2 regions of the Variovorax sp. 10N420 genome follow, and region 2 is predicted to be linked to the other one. Evidence: predicted binding sites of a transcription regulator. Region 2 holds the regulator's gene; the other holds the start of a gene.
The links. The regulator NrdR, encoded in region 2, represses ribonucleotide reductase genes. The targets are predictions, from matches to a motif close to CACNANATNTNGTG.
Positions count from the first base shown of each region.

Region 1: AC1DEK_RS14880 (ribonucleoside-diphosphate reductase subunit alpha) is a predicted target of NrdR. The motif match lies at 6,255-6,268, and genes of this name have one in related genera.

Region 1 covers NZ_JBFTIJ010000005.1:189,965-199,145, reverse strand. The annotation lists gene ffh (signal recognition particle protein) at 1-985, opposite strand, end outside; gene AC1DEK_RS14905 (cytochrome C assembly family protein) at 1,143-1,955, shown strand; gene AC1DEK_RS14900 (PP0621 family protein) at 1,952-2,194, shown strand; gene AC1DEK_RS14895 (sensor histidine kinase) at 2,191-3,876, shown strand; gene AC1DEK_RS14890 (sigma-54-dependent transcriptional regulator) at 3,902-5,416, shown strand; gene ampD (1,6-anhydro-N-acetylmuramyl-L-alanine amidase AmpD) at 5,409-5,999, shown strand; gene AC1DEK_RS14880 (ribonucleoside-diphosphate reductase subunit alpha) at 6,349-9,181, shown strand, end outside.
Region 2 covers NZ_JBFTIJ010000001.1:477,703-486,883, forward strand. The annotation lists gene AC1DEK_RS02210 (DUF349 domain-containing protein) at 1-405, opposite strand, end outside; gene AC1DEK_RS02215 (DUF748 domain-containing protein) at 497-4,303, opposite strand; gene AC1DEK_RS02220 (transglycosylase SLT domain-containing protein) at 4,909-5,757, shown strand; ZMP/ZTP riboswitch at 5,795-5,921, shown strand; gene glyA (serine hydroxymethyltransferase) at 5,963-7,207, shown strand; gene nrdR (transcriptional regulator NrdR) at 7,241-7,684, shown strand; gene AC1DEK_RS02235 (GspH/FimT family pseudopilin) at 7,739-8,275, opposite strand; gene AC1DEK_RS02240 (type IV pilin protein) at 8,272-8,706, opposite strand; gene AC1DEK_RS02245 (pilus assembly protein) at 8,703-9,181, opposite strand, start outside.

The DNA of each region.
Region 1 (9,181 bases), on a different contig from region 2:
ATCCCGCGCCGCTCTTGACCTTGGCCGCGAGCTTCTGTGCCGCCGCCACGTCGACGCCCGCCGTGACCTGCTCCACCAGCGCGACGATGTCGCCCATGCCGAGGATGCGGCCGGCATGGCGCTCCGCATCGAACACCTCCAGCCCATCGATCTTTTCGCTGACGCCGGCAAACTTGATCGGCACGCCGGTAACCTGCCGCACCGACAACGCCGCGCCGCCGCGCGAGTCGCCGTCGGTCTTCGTCAGGATGATGCCGGTGAGCGGCAGCGCATCCTTGAAAGCCTTTGCGGTGTTGATCGCGTCCTGCCCCTGCATGGCATCGACCACGAACAGCGTCTCGATGGGATTGAGGGCCGCATGCAAGTCCTTGATTTCCTGCATCAGCACTTCGTCGATCGCCAGACGGCCGGCGGTGTCGACCAGCAGCACGTCGAAGAAGTGCCGCTTGGCGTGATCAAGCGCAGCACGGGCGATGTCGATCGGCTTCTGGTCAGGCGTGCTGGGAAACCATTCGGCGCCTGCCTGCCTGGTCACCGTCTTGAGTTGCTCGATGGCGGCAGGGCGGTAGACGTCGCCCGAAACCGTCAGCACCTTCTTCTTGCGCTTCTCGATCAGGTGCTTCGCCAGCTTGGCCGTGGTGGTGGTCTTGCCGGCGCCCTGCAGTCCCGCCATGAGAATCACGGCCGGCGGTTGCGCCACGAGATTGATGTCGGCCACGCCTTCGCCCATCGTGGCGGCCAGTTCGCGATTGACGATCCCGACAAGTGCCTGCCCGGGCTTGAGCGACCCCAACACCTCTTGCCCCAGCGCCTTTTCCTTCACGCGCCCGACAAAATCCCGGACGACCGGCAACGCAACGTCCGCTTCGAGCAGAGCCATGCGCACCTCGCGCAGCATGTCCTGCACATTGCTTTCCGTAATGCGGGCCTGTCCGCTCATCGTCTTGACGAGGCGGGAAAACTTTTCAGTAAGCGCGGTGGCCATTAAAAGGTACCTTGTTGTCCGGCAGAGACTAGCCGTATTCGTAGAAACACCGCGGAACCGGCTCCGCCGGGCCGCTGGTGTTGCCCCCCGGTCAGGGGGGTAGGCGAAGCGACACGAAGTGCGCGAAGCCTGGGGGGCGAGCCATTAAACTCAGCCGATGATTTTAGCGATCCCCTCCCCGCTCGGCGTGGCTCTGGGCATCGCCACCGCCGCCGCCTATGGCATCACTGCCGCAGCGTCTTCATGGCTCAGCCGATCATCCACGCAAGGGCTGCTCGCATTGGCATGGCTTCTGCACGCGCTTGCGCTGGGCTGGGGGCTCGGGGGCGGCACCCCGCACTTCGGCTTTGCGCCAGCGATTTCTATCACCGTGTGGCTGGTGCTCACGGTCTACGGCATCGAAAGCCGCATGTATCCGCAGCAACTCCACGTCTGGCGCGCGCTCGCAGTGCTGGGGGCTGTGGCGGTCCTGCTGGCGGTTTTGTTTCCCGGGACGCCGCTGCACGTCTCCGCCTCGCCGTGGCTGCCGCTGCATCTGGCGCTGGGCATTGCTTCCTACGGATTGTTCGGCGCCGCCGTGGTTCATGCGTGGCTCATGACGCGGGCCGAAAAGCAGATCCGGCTTGCCGCCGAAACGCCAAGCGGGCTCCCGCTCCTCACGATGGAACGCCTCACCTTCCGCTTCGTCGCGGCGGGCTTCGTGCTGTTGTCGGCCACGCTGCTGGCGGGCATCTTCTTCAGCGAGACGCTCTATGGCGCGACGGTCCGCGGATGGAAATGGGATCACAAGACGGTGTTCTCGATCCTCGCGTGGATCACTTTTGCCGTCCTGCTGATGGGACGCGCCCGCTTCGGCTGGCGTGGGCGCACGGCGCGGCGCGTGCTGTATGCCGGCTCCGCGTTGCTGCTGCTCGCCTATGTGGGATCGCGCTTCGTTCTCGAAGTCGTCCTCTCGCGCACGCCCTCATGAAATACCTGCTCGTTCTGGCCGTCATCGCCATTGCCATATGGTTCTGGCGCCGCGGCCGTCAGGAAGAAATGCGCTCGCGCGCACCCAAGCCGCAAGCCCCACCCGCCGTCGGGCCGCCGAAGGCCATGGTTCGTTGCGCCCACTGCGGCTTGCATCTGCCGGCCACTGACGCCATCACCGGCCCTGCTGGCATCTATTGCAGCGCAGCCCACCGCAAAGCAGCGGAAAGCCGCAGATGACTGCCTACCTGTGGTCGCGAGGCGAACCGGCCACCGATTGGAGTTCGCTCGAGAAATTCAACGCTGACAGTTCGGCGTTGCTGCGTCTTTGGCGCGGCTTCATGGCGGCACGGTGCTTTGTCGCGGCGGTGCTCCTGCTCCTTCCGGGAGTCGCCTTGGCGCTCAAGCAGCCCGTCCAGGCCCAAGGCATCGCTCTGACGATCTGCTATCTGATCGCGGTGCTGCTGGCCGCGCGGTATGCGCCTTTTCAACCGATTCGCAGGTTTGGCGGCGCGTGGCTGTCGACCATCGGCATCGACCTCGTCACGTTCACCGCGCTGCAAACACTGCAGGTGGGCGGCGTCAACTACACGCCCTTGTTCGCGCTTCCGGTGCTGATGGGGGCCGTGCTTGGCACCGGCGCAGTCGGGCTGGGCACCACTGCGGCAGCCACCCTCTTGCTGCTCGGCCACGCGGGCTGGTATTGGTTCGAGCAACCCGCAGACACCTCGCCGCGCTTTGTCCAGGCAGCTCTGACGGGCACCGGGCTCTTCGTGGTGGCCCTGATCGCCCACGAGCTGGCCCGCCGCCTCACCCGCGAGGAAGCCATGGCGCAGCGCAGCCGCAGTGCCGCGGAGATGCACGCGATGGTCAACGATCTCGTGATCGAAACACTGAGCGAAGGCGTGCTCGTGGTCGATGCCGCGGGCCGGGTGCATGCGGTCAATCCTGCAGCGGACGCGATCCTGGGCAACGGTCTCGCGCAGATTCCCCAGCCTTTCGCGCTCAGTGCCTATCCGGCCTGGGTGCCGCTTGCCCATCTCGCCCGCCAGACTTTTTCGCGGCGCGCGCCCCAGGCCACCGAGGTGCCGGTCGCGCAGCCGCAAGGCGCTCCGCGCGAAGTCCGCGTCCGCACACGCCTGACGCAGGCCCGGGACCTGCGCGCCGAAAGCCTCTGCGTGATGTTCCTGCAGGACTTGCGCGAGCTCGAAGCACGCATCCGCACCGAAAAGCTGGCGGCCATGGGCCGGATGTCGGCCGCCGTCGCGCACGAGATCCGCAATCCGCTCGCCGCGATCACGCAGGCCAGCGCCCTGCTCGGCGAGGATCTCGTCGACCCGGGTCATCGCCAGTTGACCACCATGGTTCAGCAGAACGCTCAGCGTCTGTCCCGCATCGTCGACGACGTCCTGGACGTGGCGCGGGCTCGGCAGCAACGCGTGCTGCCGCTGGGCGAGCAGGTATCGCTCGACCCGACGGTTCGCTCGCTAGCGGAGGAATGGGTCCAGCACGCGCAGCAGCAAGGCGTGTTGCTTTCGCTCGAAGCGGGCACCGACGTGCGTTTCGATGCAGAACATCTGCGGCGCATCCTCGTCAATCTGCTGGACAACGCCTCGCGCTACGCCGGGGACCGGGAGGGCTCGATCCAGGTGAGCACCCGGCGCAACGCGACAGGGCGCGCGACCCTTCAGGTCTGGAGCGACGGTGCGCCGCTCGAGCCGGCAGTGCAGCGGCATCTTTTCGAACCGTTCTTTTCCTCCGAGAGCCGCTCGAGCGGACTCGGACTGTTCCTGTGCCGCGAGCTGTGCGAACAGCACGGCGCCACCATCGGCTATGAACGCAGGGCCCTTTCCGCGGCAGGCCCCGAAGGCAACGAGTTCTTCGTGGCATTTGCATCAGTTGAAAGTCGACTGACACAATAGCGGCGTGAGCACCCCCAACCCGCCCGTGTCGCAGCCTGCCCAGATCCTGGTCGTCGACGACGAGCCGGACCTGCGCACGCTGTATGAACTCACCTTGCTGCGCGAGGGCTATCGCGTCGAGGCGGCGGGCAGCGTGTCGGAGGCTTGGCAGCATCTCGACGCCGGCCGCTTCGATGCAGTGATCACCGACATGCGCCTGCCAGACGGCCTTGGCATGGAGATCCTCCAGCGCATCCAGCAAGACCAGCGCAGCGAGCGCTGTGTGGTGATGACCGCTTACGGATCAGCGGAAAACGCCGTCGAGGCCCTCAAGGCAGGCGCCTTCGACTACCTCACCAAGCCAGTCGACCTGAAGCAATTCCGATCGGTGGTGGCTTCTGCCGTACAGGCGCCTTCGCAGCCTGCGCCGATCCGGGCCGCGCGGCCGGCGGACGACAACGGTGTGTCCATCGCAACGACGATCGGAGACAGCGGCGTCGCAGCGCTCCAACGGCTGGTGGGCGACTCCGAACCCATGCGGCTGGTCAAGGCGCGCATTGCCAAGGTGGCGCGAGGCATGGCACCGGTGCTCGTGCGCGGCGAGTCCGGCACAGGCAAGGAACTGGTCGCGCGCGCCGTTCATGCCTGCAGCCAGCGAAGCGACGGACCTTTCGTGGCCGTGAACTGCGGCGCCATTCCCGAAAACCTTCTCGAAGCCGAATTCTTCGGCGCGCGAAAAGGCTCCTATACCGGCTCTTCGCAGGACCGCGACGGCTACTTCCAGGCGGCACGCGGCGGCACCCTGTTTCTCGACGAAATCGGTGACTTGCCGCTCGCCATGCAGTCGAAGCTGCTGCGCGCCATCCAGGAACGCAGCGTTCGCCCCATCGGTTCCACGCAGGAAGATGCCGTCGACGTCCGAATCGTGAGCGCGACCCACAAGGACCTGCATGCCGAAGTGCAAGCCAGCCGGTTCCGGCAGGATCTCTTCTACCGGCTCAACGTGATCGAGATCGCTGTGCCTGCGCTGCGGGACCGTCGAGGCGATCTGCCAGCACTGTGCAACGCCTTGCTCGCGCGCATCGCCCGCGATGCCGGCATGCCGGTGCCTACGCTTTCCGCCCAAGTCCTGCAGAGGCTCGCCGAACATCCGCTGCACGGCAACGTTCGCGAGCTTGAAAATCTCCTGCACCGTGCGGTGGCGCTCAGCGATGGCGATGTGCTTCACCTCGATCTCATGGGGGGCGCAGGCACGGCAGTTCCGTCCGAATCCCAGCAGACGGGACCCGCGCCGCTTGCCGAGCCCGTGCCAGCGGCCGCCGCGGCCCCTGTCAGCATCCATCCCCGGACGCCGTCCGCCGTACCACGCGATCTGCAAAGCTATCTGGACGAGCAAGAGCGCCAGATCCTGGTGCGGGCGCTGCAGGAAACAGGCTTCAACCGAACTGCCGCCGCCGCGCGCCTCGGCCTGAGCCTGCGACAGATTCGCTATCGGATTGCGCGCCTGGGCATCACCACACCGCATGGCGACGATGCCAGCGGTCTAGGCGCCGATGAGTGAAGCCGACACAGCACTTTGGGAATCGGGGTGGTATCGCTTCGCTCGCCGCTTGCCGTCCCCCAATTTCGGGGCGCGACCCAGAGGCGCGAACATCGACCTGATCGTGCTGCATTCAATCAGCCTGCCGCCGGGACATTACGGCGGCGATGAAGTTCAGCAGCTCTTCACGAACAGCCTCGACTGGGATGCGCACCCTTATTTTTCGGGCATCCGCGGCCTCGAAGTCTCTGCGCATTTCTATGTGCGGCGCAATGGCGAACTGTGGCAGTTCGTGAGCTGCGACGATCGCGCATGGCATGCCGGCGCCTCGTGCTGGCGTGGACGCGAGAACTGCAACGACGATTCCATCGGCATCGAACTCGAAGGGCTCGAAGGCGACGCCTTCGAGCAAGCGCAGTACGAAACCCTGGCCAGCCTTTGCCCATCGATCGCGCAGCGCTACGCGATTTCGTACATCGCAGGCCACGAACACATCGCTCCCGGCCGCAAGGAAGATCCGGGGCCGGGCTTCGACTGGCGCTTGCTTCGTGAGCAACTCGGCTGGCAACAGGCGATGTTTCCGCCGGCCGCGCTTGGCTCTTGAAGTTTTTTTCAATGGCAAAGTAACAGCCGATGCGCGGGCCTTGAGGCACGTGCGTCCCTCGGTGGCTCGGCGGCAGCGCAGTATCCATGCGCTTTCCCAGCGTAAATCGGCCTGGAATGCGCATGGGCAGGGGACCTCGCTGCCTTGTCCCAACCGGGATGCGGCTTCGCTGCCGATCAAAAGGCCGGCGAGAATTTTCACATCCGTTGCTAATTGTCGAAAACGCTATATCTAGTGGCTTGTAGCCCTCTTTGCCACTAGATATAGTGTGCCCTGCCCCGGCACTCACTGCCGGAAACAGCGGCCCGACAACGCCGCACCGAACAAGAATCGCCCATACGAGGATCGCATGCAAACTGCACTGAACACCCCTTCCACCTCTCGCGCCGTACCCTCGACGCCGCAAAGCCGGGATGTCGCCGGCTCCCCCGCCGGCAACGCGCTGGCCCACTACCAGATCATCCGCCGCAATGGCGCGGTCGTGCCCTTCGAGCCGAACAAGATCGCCATCGCGATGATGAAAGCGTTCCTGGCCGTGCATGGCACGCAGGGCGCGGCTTCGGCCAGCGTGCGCGAGACCGTCGACACACTGACGCAGGCCGTCGTGCGCGCCATGGTGCGTTCGCGTCCGGGCGGCGGCACGTTCCACATCGAAGACGTGCAGGACCAGGTCGAACTCGGCCTCATGCGCGGCGGCCATCATGAGATCGCCCGCGCCTATGTGCTGTACCGCGAACGCCGCTCGCAGGAGCGCACCAAGCAAGGCGAACAGGACGCGCCCGTGGCCCAGCCCGCGCTGCACGTACTCGACCGCGGCGAAAGAGTCGCGCTCGACCTGAACGAGCTCAAGGCCCTCATCGAATCGGCCTGCACCGGCCTGGGCGACACGATCACGGCCGACCCGATCCTCGCCGAGACGATGCGCAACCTCTACGACGGCGTTCCGCTCGACGAGGTCTACAAGGCGTCGATCCTCGCCGCACGCACGCTGATCGAGAAAGATCCCGACTACACCTTCGCCACCGCGCGCCTGCTGCTGCACACGATCTTCAAGGAAGTGATCGGCCGCGAAGTGCCGCCAGCCGACCGCGCGCAAGCCTACGCCGACTACTTTCCCCAGTTCATCAAGAAGGGGGTCGACAACGAGCTGCTGGACGAGAAGCTGCTGCAGTTCGACTTGGCCCGCCTGGGCGCCGCGCTCAAGCCGGAGCGCGACATGCAGTTCGACTACCTCGGCCTGCAGACGCTCTACGACCGCTATTTCCTGCACGTGCGCAAGACGCGCATCGAGCTGCCGCAAGCCTTCTTCATGCGCGTCTCGATGGGCCTCGCGCTCAACGAGATCGACCGCGAAGCCCGCGCGATCGAGTTCTATGAAGTGCTGTCTTCCTTCGACTTCATGTCGAGCACGCCGACGCTGTTCAACAGCGGCACGCTGCGATCGCAACTGTCGAGTTGCTATCTCACGACTGTGCCCGACGACCTCGACGGCATCTACGAGTCGATCAAGGAAAACGCGCTCCTGTCCAAGTTCGCTGGCGGCCTGGGCAACGACTGGACGCGCGTGCGCGCCCTCGGCAGCCACATCAAGGGCACCAACGGCGAATCGCAAGGCGTCGTGCCCTTCCTCAAGGTGGTGAACGACACCGCCGTCGCGGTGAACCAGGGCGGCAAGCGCAAGGGCGCCGTGTGCACCTACCTGGAAAGCTGGCATCTCGACATCGAGGAATTCCTCGAGCTGCGCAAGAACACCGGCGACGATCGCCGCCGCACGCACGACATGAACACCGCGAACTGGATCCCCGACCTGTTCATGCGCCGCGTGATGGAAAAGGGCAACTGGACGCTGTTCTCGCCATCGAACGTGCCCGACCTGCACGACAAGTTCGGTGCCGACTTCGAAGCGGCCTACGTCGCCTACGAAGAAAAGGCTTCGCGCGGCGATCTCAAGCCAAGCCGCACCATCCCGGCCTCGGACCTGTGGCGCAAGATGCTCACGATGCTGTTCGAAACCGGCCATCCGTGGATCACGTTCAAGGATGCCTGCAACGTGCGCTCGCCCCAGCAGCACGCCGGCGTCGTGCATTCGTCGAATCTCTGCACCGAGATCACGCTGAACACCAGCGACACCGAAACCGCGGTCTGCAATCTCGGCTCGGTCAATCTGCTGCAGCACCTGAAGAACGGCAAGGTCGACCAGGAAAAGCTCAAGCGCACCATCTCGACGGCGATGCGCATGCTCGACAACGTCATCGACATCAATTACTACGCGGTCAAGAAGGCACGCGACTCGAACCTGCGCCACCGTCCGGTCGGCCTCGGACTGATGGGCTTCCAGGACGCGCTGTACGAACTGCGCATTCCCTACGCCTCACAGGAAGCCGTTCAGTTCGCCGACGAATCGATGGAAGCGATCTGCTACTACGCCTACTGGGCCTCGACGGACCTGGCGCGCGAGCGCGGCAAATACTCGAGCTACAAGGGCTCGCTGTGGGACAAGGGCGTGCTGCCCTCCGACACGCTCGACCTGCTCGAGAAGGCGCGCGGCGGCTACGTGGAAGTGGACCGCTCGTCCACCCTCGACTGGGATTCGCTGCGCCAGAAGATCAAGTCCGACGGCATGCGCAATTCGAACTGCGTGGCCATCGCACCGACGGCAACCATCTCCAACATCATCGGCGTGGACGCGTCCATCGAGCCCTGCTTCGGCAACCTCTCGGTCAAGTCCAACCTCTCCGGCGAGTTCACCGTCATCAACCATTACCTGGTGCGCGACCTCAAGCGCCTGGGCCTCTGGGACGATGTGATGGTGATGGACCTCAAGCATTTCGACGGCTCGCTGCGCCCCATCGATCGCGTACCGCAGGACATCAAGTCGCTCTACGCCACGGCGTTCGAGATCGAGACCACGTGGCTCGTCGAAGCCGCTGCACGTCGCCAGAAGTGGATCGACCAGGCGCAATCGCTCAACATCTACATGGCCGGCGCATCGGGCAAGAAGCTCGACGACACCTACAAGCTTGCATGGCTGCGTGGCCTCAAGACCACCTACTACCTTCGCACGCAGAGCGCGACGCACGCGGAGAAATCCACCGTGCAATCGGGTCGGCTCAACGCGGTGTCATCGGGCAGTGGCGATTCGTCATCGGGCATGAGCGCGCTCGAAGCCGCGGCACTCGCAG
Region 2 (9,181 bases):
GCCCTTCACGCGCTCGGACAGGCGCGCCTTGAAGCCCGCGAGCGGTTCACGCGACAGCGGAGCACCGGCCTTGGCGGCGTCGCGCTGCCACGCCAGGGCATCGGCGATGTTCAGCTTGGGCTGGGCGAGCAGCGCTTCGGCCTTGTGCGTCCATTCGACGGCGATCGCCTCCTGGCCTTTGGCGCGCTTGAGTTCGTCGAGCTTTTCTCGCAGCAACCGCGCAGCACCCTTGTCGCGTCCGCTGAGTTCCTTGAACACGTCCTGCATTTGCTCGGGCGACGGATTGCCGGCGATCCACTCGCGAATGCGCTGCGCACGCTCGCCGGAGGTGGACGCCGTGAATGCGCCGCCGGTCAGGGTGTCGAGGGACTGGAGGTCGTGAGGCTTGGAAGAAGTTGATGTCACTGCGCGAATATCGTTATCTGTAGAAGAAAAGCGAAGGCGCCGGCAATTGCCGGCGCACCGCTCCATTTTCACCGACTTGCTGCCGCCCGGCTCAGCGGGTTGCGAGTTTCAGCTCGGCGACCGGTTTCCAATTGTCGCCCTCGGCCTTGGTCCGCACCGCGCCGAGGAAAAGACGCTCACTCGGCACCTTTTGGGCCAGCAGGTAATCGCGCACGGCCGCGCCGCGATCCACGGCCAGTTGCCGCATCGACTCTTCATCGACGGCGACGTTGGCGGCAAGCAGCTTCTCCATTTCCTCGGTTGGCAGATCCTTGGCCAATCCCACCATGTTCCGGGGCTTGGTGATCTCCGAACGTTTGTAGGCAGCGGCCAGCAGCGCCGGGTACTCGGCCTCCGTGAGCGGCTCGACGTCGGCCGCATTCTTGCCCGCCCGGACGGCGGCTCTCCGCTTCTCAGTCTGCGCAAGAGCGCGAACTCGCTGGCGCTGGTAGGCCTCGCGCTCGCGCTCCAGGCTGGCCGTGCCCACGACCGTCATCTGCAGGGCCGGCCGGTCGACGATGGCTTTTGCGACCTTGTCCAGGCTTTCCTTGGCTTCGGCAGACAGGTCGGAATTGCCCAATGCAAATACGATGGAGCTCGATTCGCCGCCCCCGCCTCCGCCGGTCAGCAAGGCGAAGGGCGCCGTCGCGGCCTTAGCAATCAGGTTGACGATAGCCTTGAGGATCAGCGGTCCTATGCTGAATTCCGGGTCGTTGATCGATCCCTTCAGCGGCAGATCGACGTCGATCACGCCGTTGCGATCGGCCAGAAGCGCCACTGCCAGGCGAACCGGCAGGCTGGCCGGGGCGCCCTCCACTTGCTCGCCGAACTGGAGTTGATTGAGGATCAGCCGATTCGACGCCGTCAAGCTGCCGTCCGGAGCGATCTTGTACGTCACGTCCATGCTGAGCTTGCCGCGCTCGATGCCGTGTCCCGCGAACCGGATTGAATACGGCGACAGAGGCGGCAAGTCGAGCTCGCGCATCTTGGCTGTGATGTCGAGTTCGAGCGGCTTGGCGAGCGGATTCAGCTTGCCGTTGATCTCCAGCGATGCCGTCTGCTGGGCTTTTCCTCGAAGCTCGAGGTCCGCCAGTGCGGGCCTGTCGCCCTGGGGCTTGGACGAGAAAGCGCTCAGCTTGCCCGTGAGCTCCGTCAGATCAGCCGAATAGTTGGGCTTGATGAACAGATCGGAGAAGTCGATCTTGCCGTTGACCAGCGCCATCGGCCCGAAATTGATGATCGGGGCCATTGGATCGGCCGGTTCCGCGGGCTGCGCACCCGCCGCGGGTGAAGCCGAAGGGGCCGAAGGCGCGCCGCCGACCACCAGTTCCGCGCCCGAAAGCGGTGCCTTCTCCTTCTTCGCGGCAGTCGTCGTATTCGTCCCCCGCCAACTGCGCTGCGTCTTGATTTCCGTTGACGGAGCGCTCGCGGCTGCAGTCGGCGTCGGCTGCCCCGGCTTCTTGGTCAAGTCCAGCAGATTGAGGCGCCCGGTCGGATCGATGATGACGCGCGCGAAAAAATCGCTCAGCGTGGTCTCTCGCACGTCGAGCGTCAGCGGCGAACCGGGAACCATGTTGACCTGCACGCCGCGCAAACCCAAGGTCTTCCAACTCAGCAGCTGGTTGCTGCTGGACGAGCCTGCGGTTTGCGTGAGGGCGGCGCTGTTGGCGCGGAAATCATCGACAGCGGTGTCCCCGGCCAACCGGACATTCATGCCCTTACCGGTGTCGGAATATTTGACGGTGCCTCGATAGCTCGCGAATGCGCGGCGGATGTCGATGTTCAGCGCGTCGGCGTAGTACGCCTTGAAAGCGTGAGCTGGAAGAGAAGCGACCAGGAGCCGGCCCTCGGCTGCCAACGGCTTCAGCGCCAGATTGCCGTCATATTCGAAGCGCCCCGGCTCTGCTCGGCCCGACCCGATTCGGCCAGACAGCTTGAGCGGCGAGACAGTCGGCGTATTGGGCGCGATCTTTTGCGCGTTCACCTTCAAGGCGCTGATCTCGAAGGCGACGGGCGTCGCGCTCGCGTTGTCCGCATAGGACACTGCGCCATCTTCCACTGCCACCGTGCCAATGGAAAGAGCCCATGGCTTGGTGTTCGCCGCTGGCGTGGATCCCTCGGGGGCCTCGGACGGCTGGGGATTCTTGGGCGCGGCCACCTTCGCGTCCACAGTGCCGCCGCGGCTGCCGCCGGCAGGAGCCTTCAGCCAGCGCTCGAACATCCATCGCTTCTCGTTGTCCCGTTCGACACGAATCTTGGGGCTGCCAGCCGTCAACGAACCGATCGCGAGCGTGTGCGCGGTCATGTCGACTTCGGCATCCTTGATCTCGAAACGTCCCAGGCTCGCCAGCGCGGTCTTTTGTTGCGTGAGCGCCAGCCCTTCGGCAACGACGCTGCTCGCCTTGAGCTTGAGCTCGGGTTGCGTCCACGCAATCTCGACATGCCCGGTCAGCTTTCCGTCCAGCGTCGGTTCAAGGCTTTGCGCCAGATAAGGAGCGGCCAGCGACAACGGGAGCGCGTCGACCTGAGTCTGGACGTGCGCCACCTTGTCGGTCGCTTCACCATTGAATTTGACGGCCGCGCCGCCGACGGAAGTCGAGCCGTTGAACGTCGCGGGTTTTTCCATGGGCCAGGTCACCGCATTGACTTCGACCGCCAGGTCCTTGACGTCGATGGCCGCTGCAGGTTGCGTGGTCTCGTCACGCCAGCCGATAGCGCCCTGTGTCAGTGCGACCTTGTCGACCTGAACGCGCCATTTGGGGGGCTCGGCGGCCTTGGCAGCGCCCTCTCCGTCTTGTGGCGGGGCCGGCACCGCGACGACTTTTTCCTTTGCGCCGGTGCTGGGGTTGATCGCCAGGAGGTTGATCTGGCCGCCCGGGTCTCGCGCCACCGCAAGTTGCGGCCCTGCCAGAGCAACTTCACTGAGGTGAACGACCCGCTCCAGCGGCCTGACGTCAGCCAGGGCGATCTTCAGCGAGTCGAAACCCAGAAGATCCTTGCCTTTGGTGTCCGCGACTTTGATGCCGTTCGCGGCGATGGTGCCTGTGATCTTGAGCCCCGCCGTAGCCGCCTGCTCGAAATCCACCTTCAGGTCGGCATCGAGCTTGCCGGCTTGCACCGACACGGGAAGACCGCCCGGCATGTACGCCAGATAAGGAACGAGGTCGAGCTCCTGGAAGCTCAGTTGCGCATCAGTCTTGTGGCTTTCGGCGAAAGGCGTGGACGATGCGGACGAATCGAACTTGCTGCCGTTGAGCACGAAAGCGAGCTTGGGCTCGGTCTTGACTTCCCGCTGAGAGGCCAGATTGCTCAGGAAGGGCACGTTGAGCACGAAGTCGCGCAGTTCGTGCTTGCGCTTGACCTTCTGGTCGTCAAAATCGAAAGACCCGCCCGAGATTCCGATGTTGTAGATGGCAAAGCGCGGAGGAGCGCCCTTGGGAGCGTCCGGCGCGGGGGCCAGTTTTTGCAGGATGTCGTCGATGTCGTACTTGCCGTCCTCAAGATGAGTCAGGAGGATCGCCGGCGAGTCGATGGTCACTGCATCGATCACCGGTGCAAACCGGAGAATGGACTGCAACTCCCCATCCATATAGATGCGCTTGATGGCCAACTGCGAGCGCGCGCCATCGGCCGTGGCGATCTTCAAGTCGTTGACGGCGAGTTCGAGCGTCCAGGGTTTGAAATCGATCTTGCCGACCGTGACCTGTCGGCCCAATTTCTCGCTCGCGATCTTCTGGATCTGGCTCTTGGCAATCGGCGGAACCGCCAGCCACGCGATAGCCCAGACGCCCAGAAGGACCAGCAAAGCGACGATCCCACGCCGCACCCATTTGTTTTGTTTCAGCCAAGCTGCATTCATCGACCGGGAGTGTGCCCGAAACAATTGAAGGCGAAACGGTGTTGACATTGAGTTGCCAAAGAAGAAAGCCCGGTGTCTCGACGCTGAGCCGAGACACCGGGCTTGATGGCGGGCGTAACGCCCATGCCATCGTTTCGCGCGACCGGAAGTTCAATGTTCCGGCCAGGCTGGCAGCAAGGGATTGCCACCATTTGGCCTCAGTCGCTGAACCGCGGGATTCCTCCTTCGGCTGCTGGACCTTGGTGATACGCCTCAATTCGAGGCCTCTTGAGCGTAGGCGCCTCGCGGAAAATTTTCAAGTGAGGTTTTCAATCGAAAATTGGTGCCCGATGCGTGAACTAACGTTTACATGAACGGCCAAGTTTTAGAATATCGATTGCATTCCTTATTCTTGACCGGGTATTTAGCCGCTCCTAGAATGCCGCAGCCCTGGCGCCGGACGGCCCAGGACTCTCACAACTCCGCTGCCGACTTTCCCCGGCTTTGATCAGGCGACCGCGCTCCTCCGCCATGCGCGGACCTGATTCGTACCAATCCAAGCGCTGCTGCGTTTTGCTTAGCCCAAGGGCATTGCGAACAGGCGCCGCCAGAAAGGAAAAAAAGCGATGAAGCAGGTGCTTGATGCCACCGCCCGAGGGCTACGTACCTTCGCGTCCGACGTTGTCGACGGCTTTTTCGAAATCACCCACAACGGGTTTGCCCTTGTCGGGCTCGCGATCGTCTTTGCCGCCATTGCCATGGTCGCTCGGCCCGATCTTCGCCAATCGGGTGAAGAACAACTCATGGGCTGGCTCCAGTCACGCAAGCCGGCCCCCGAAGTCGCTGCAACGACCGATCTCGAACCCACAGCCATTGAGCGGACCACGGCCGCCAGCCCTCAGGAATTGCCCAAGCAGCAAGCCGCCGTCGCGTACTGGCTGAGCAAGAAATACCGCGTGGCCGTCGAGCCCCTGACCGTCCTGGTCGGCGAAGCTTTCGAGCTCGGCAAACGCACGAAGCTCGATCCGACGCTCATTCTGGCGATCATGGCCGTCGAATCCAGCTTCAATCCTTTCGCCCAGAGCCATGTCGGCGCTCAGGGCCTGATGCAGGTCATGACCCGCGTCCACGGCGAAAAATACGAAAGCGCCGGCGGCACGTTGACTGCTTTCGATCCCGTCACCAACATGCGCGTCGGGGTCAAGGTGCTGCAGGAATGCATCGCCCGCGCCGGCTCTCTCGAGGGCGGCCTGCGCTTCTACGTCGGGGCAGCGAATCTCACCGACGATGGCGGCTACGCCTCCAAGGTCCTGGCCGAGCACGAGCGTCTGCGCCAGGTCGTCGCGGGGCGCGCACCCTCGATCATGGCTCCGTCGCCGGCAGCGCGCCCGAATCCTGTTCCCGTCGTGGGCCCAGCGCCCGCCAAGCAGCCGGCGACTGATCCCGAGCGCGTCGCCTTGCTTGGGGATTCGTAGGCTTTTCGAGACGACGGCGACCGTCGTCAGCTACACTCGGCCAGCACGCGACTGGCGATAGGCGCAACCCTTTTCAGGTGCTTTGCGCTGACGTGGACTACCACTGGGAAGCGTGCCGCCTGCAGTCTCGAGCAGGCGTTCCGCCGTTCGCCTGGGCAGCCCTTGTTTGGTTGAAGAACAAGGACCATCGTCTTGAAGGACTGCCATGTACAACCGCAATCATCTGGTCGAACAGACCGATCCTGAAATCTGGGCTGCCATCCAGGCCGAAAACGCCCGCCAGGAACACCACATCGAGCTCATCGCGAGCGAAAACTACGCGTCGCCGGCTGTCATGGCCGCCCAGGGCTCGCAACTCACCAACAAGTACGCCGAAGGCTATCCGGGCAAGCGCTATTACGGCGGTTGCGAGCACGTGGACGTGGCCGAGCAGTTGGCCATCGATCGCGCGAAGCAACTCTTCGGCGCCGACGCGGCCAACGTCCAGGCGCATTGCGGCGCCTCCGCCAACGAAGCCGTCATGCTGGCCTTCCTGAAGCCCGGCGACACCATCATGGGCATGAGCCTGGCAGAAGGGGGGCACCTGACGCACGGCATGCCGCTCAACATGAGCGGCAAGTGGTTCAACGTCGTGAGCTATGGCCTGAATGACAAGGAAGAAATCGACTACGACGCGATGGAACGCAAGGCGCATGACGCAATGCCCAAGCTCATCATCGCGGGCGCGTCGGCCTATTCGCTGCGCATCGACTTCGAGCGCTTCGCCAAAGTGGCCAAGGATGTCGGCGCGATCTTCATGGTCGACATCGCCCACTACGCCGGACTGGTCGCCGCGGGCGTGTACCCCAACCCCGTGCCTCACGCGGACGTCGTCACTTCCACCACGCACAAGAGCCTGCGCGGCCCGCGCGGCGGCATCATCCTGATGAAGTCGCAGCACGAAAAGGCCATCAACAGCGCGATCTTCCCGGGACTGCAGGGTGGCCCGCTGATGCATGTGATTGCCGCCAAGGCGGTCGCCTTCAAGGAGGCGCTCTCCCCCGAATTCAAGGCGTACCAGCAGCAGGTGGTCAAGAACGCTCAGATCGTCGCCGAGACGCTCACCGGGCGAGGCCTGCGCATCGTGAGCGGCCGCACCGAAAGCCACGTCATGCTCGTCGACTTGCGCGCCAAGGGCATTACGGGCAAGGAAGCCGAAGCCGTGCTGGGTGCCGCCCATATGACGATCAACAAGAACGCCATCCCGCATGACCCGGAAAAGCCGATGGTCACCAGCGGCGTGCGCATCGGCACGCCGGCGATGACGACCCGCGGCTTCAAGGACGAAGAAGCGCGAATGACCGCCAACCTGATCGCCGACGTGCTCGAAAACCCGCGCGATGCGGCCAACATCGAGGCGGTGCGCGCCAAGGTGAACGCGCTGACCAGCCGCTTCCCGGTCTATCGCTGATCCCATGACTGCCGTGCCCGGCGGAGCCGCCGCATGAAATGCCCTTTCTGCGGCCACCTCGAAACGCAGGTCGTCGAGACGCGCGTTTCGGAGGACGGCGACTTCGTCCGCCGCCGCCGGCAGTGCAGCGCTTGCGACAAGCGCTTCACCACCTACGAGCGGCCGGACGTGAACTTTCCGGTCGTGGTCAAGAAGGACGGCAGCCGCGCCGACTTCGTGGCCGCGAAGGTCCGCGCCTCGATGATGCTGGCGTTGCGCAAGCGCCCGGTCAGCATCGAGCAGATCGACACGGCGTTGCTGCGCATCGAGCAGAAGCTGCTTTCCAGCGGCTTGCGCGAGATCGAATCGACGAAAGTGGGCGAGCTCGTGATGCGCGAGCTCAAGCGACTGGACAAGGTCGCCTACGTCCGTTTTGCTTCGGTCTACCGCAGCTTCGAGGATGTGGACGAGTTCAGGCAGTTGCTGAGAGACATCTAGCGAGAATCAACCTCAACCCTGCAGTCCCAAGGGGGCGCAGGGCCGCGGAGCAGGTTATCCCTTGCCGCAACTGCCCCCGCCGCAGTCACCTTTTTTGTCGGGGTCACAAATCCGTGCCCGGCCCGATACGGACAGAACGACGGCACTGCGTCGTCCCGTCGATGCCCTGAATGTCACGCACCCGGCGCTCGCCCGCGAAAAGCCATTGGCATCGAAGGCAATCGATTTGTCGAAGCCGTTGCCGGTGCTGGTATCGACTTCGATTCCAGTCCTGAGCGCTTCGAATGTGCGCAGCACTGCCGACTCGTCATCCACCGCAGTGGTCACCTCCCATCCATTGTTCCAGTCGCGACTCGTTGCGGTCAGCGTTGTCTTTTGCGAACGCTTCATGGCCTCCGATCGCGCAAGACTCAATGCAGCAATGAAATCGCTCGCGGTCGAGGCGAGACGTTGATTGAGCAGCAGATCCCTGAAGCTGGGAACGGCGACTGCGCTCAGGATTGCGACGAGCGCAACAACGATCATCATCTCTATCAATGTGAACCCGCGGGCACCGCAGCGATATGCAGGGCGAAAGACGCGTGCGTTCATTGCCAGCACCTGCTTTGGTCGTCGCCGTCGCATCCCTTGACTCCGGTGCTTTCGAGCCAGATGTTGCCTACGGCAGGATCGGAGAAGCCGGCCCTCAAAGTGGCAGTCAGCCGGATGCAATGGCCAGGATCATCGCGTCCGTCGCATGCGCCGAGAGCGATCTCGTACTTGCTGTCGCCTTCGCTGTCGCCCGAGCCTGTCTTGTAAAGCGCCTTGTTGTACCTTGCGCGCTGCGTGTAGACGCGCTCCTGCTGCTGCATTTCCTGCATGAGTGCGGTACGAGCTTCAGCGCGCCAACCCTTTCGGACGGAATCCATGTACGACGGATAGGCGATAGCGCCAAGGATGGCAACCAGCGCCACCACGATCAGCATTTCGATCAGCGTAAAGCCGCCAGACAAGCACGGCCGTTCGGTAGCCGAGTGCTTCATTTGCGGATGTCCTTGAAGTTGAGCACTTCGCGCCAGTTGAGACGGCCGGCAATTTGCGAGATCACGCCGCCTGCATCGCCTGCGATAGGGCTGACGATTGCACTCCCCGGACGGGAGCCCTCTCCCGAACCGAGGTTGATGACAGAAACCTTCTTGCGCTCGATGCGCCGGCCAAAGGTATCGGTCGAGCTGAAAGCGCCCTCGCCTTCCTGGATCAACAGCGGCGCCCCGAGCACACCAACGGTGGACGGAATGCAGGTGCTGCCCGATGACAGTCCGGTCATCGCATTCACCGCGCAGCTGTGCCCGCCGCCCCCGTTGCCTTCCAGGCCGCAAACGTTCGAGTCCGGAATCAACGTGTTGAACACCAAATAGCCATCGCTCAGCACCATTTGGGAAACTTGGCGCTCTCCTTGGCTCTCCGCGTCCGGCAGATCGAAGTACCAGCCTCGACGGTGCGGCGTCTTGGCGTTGT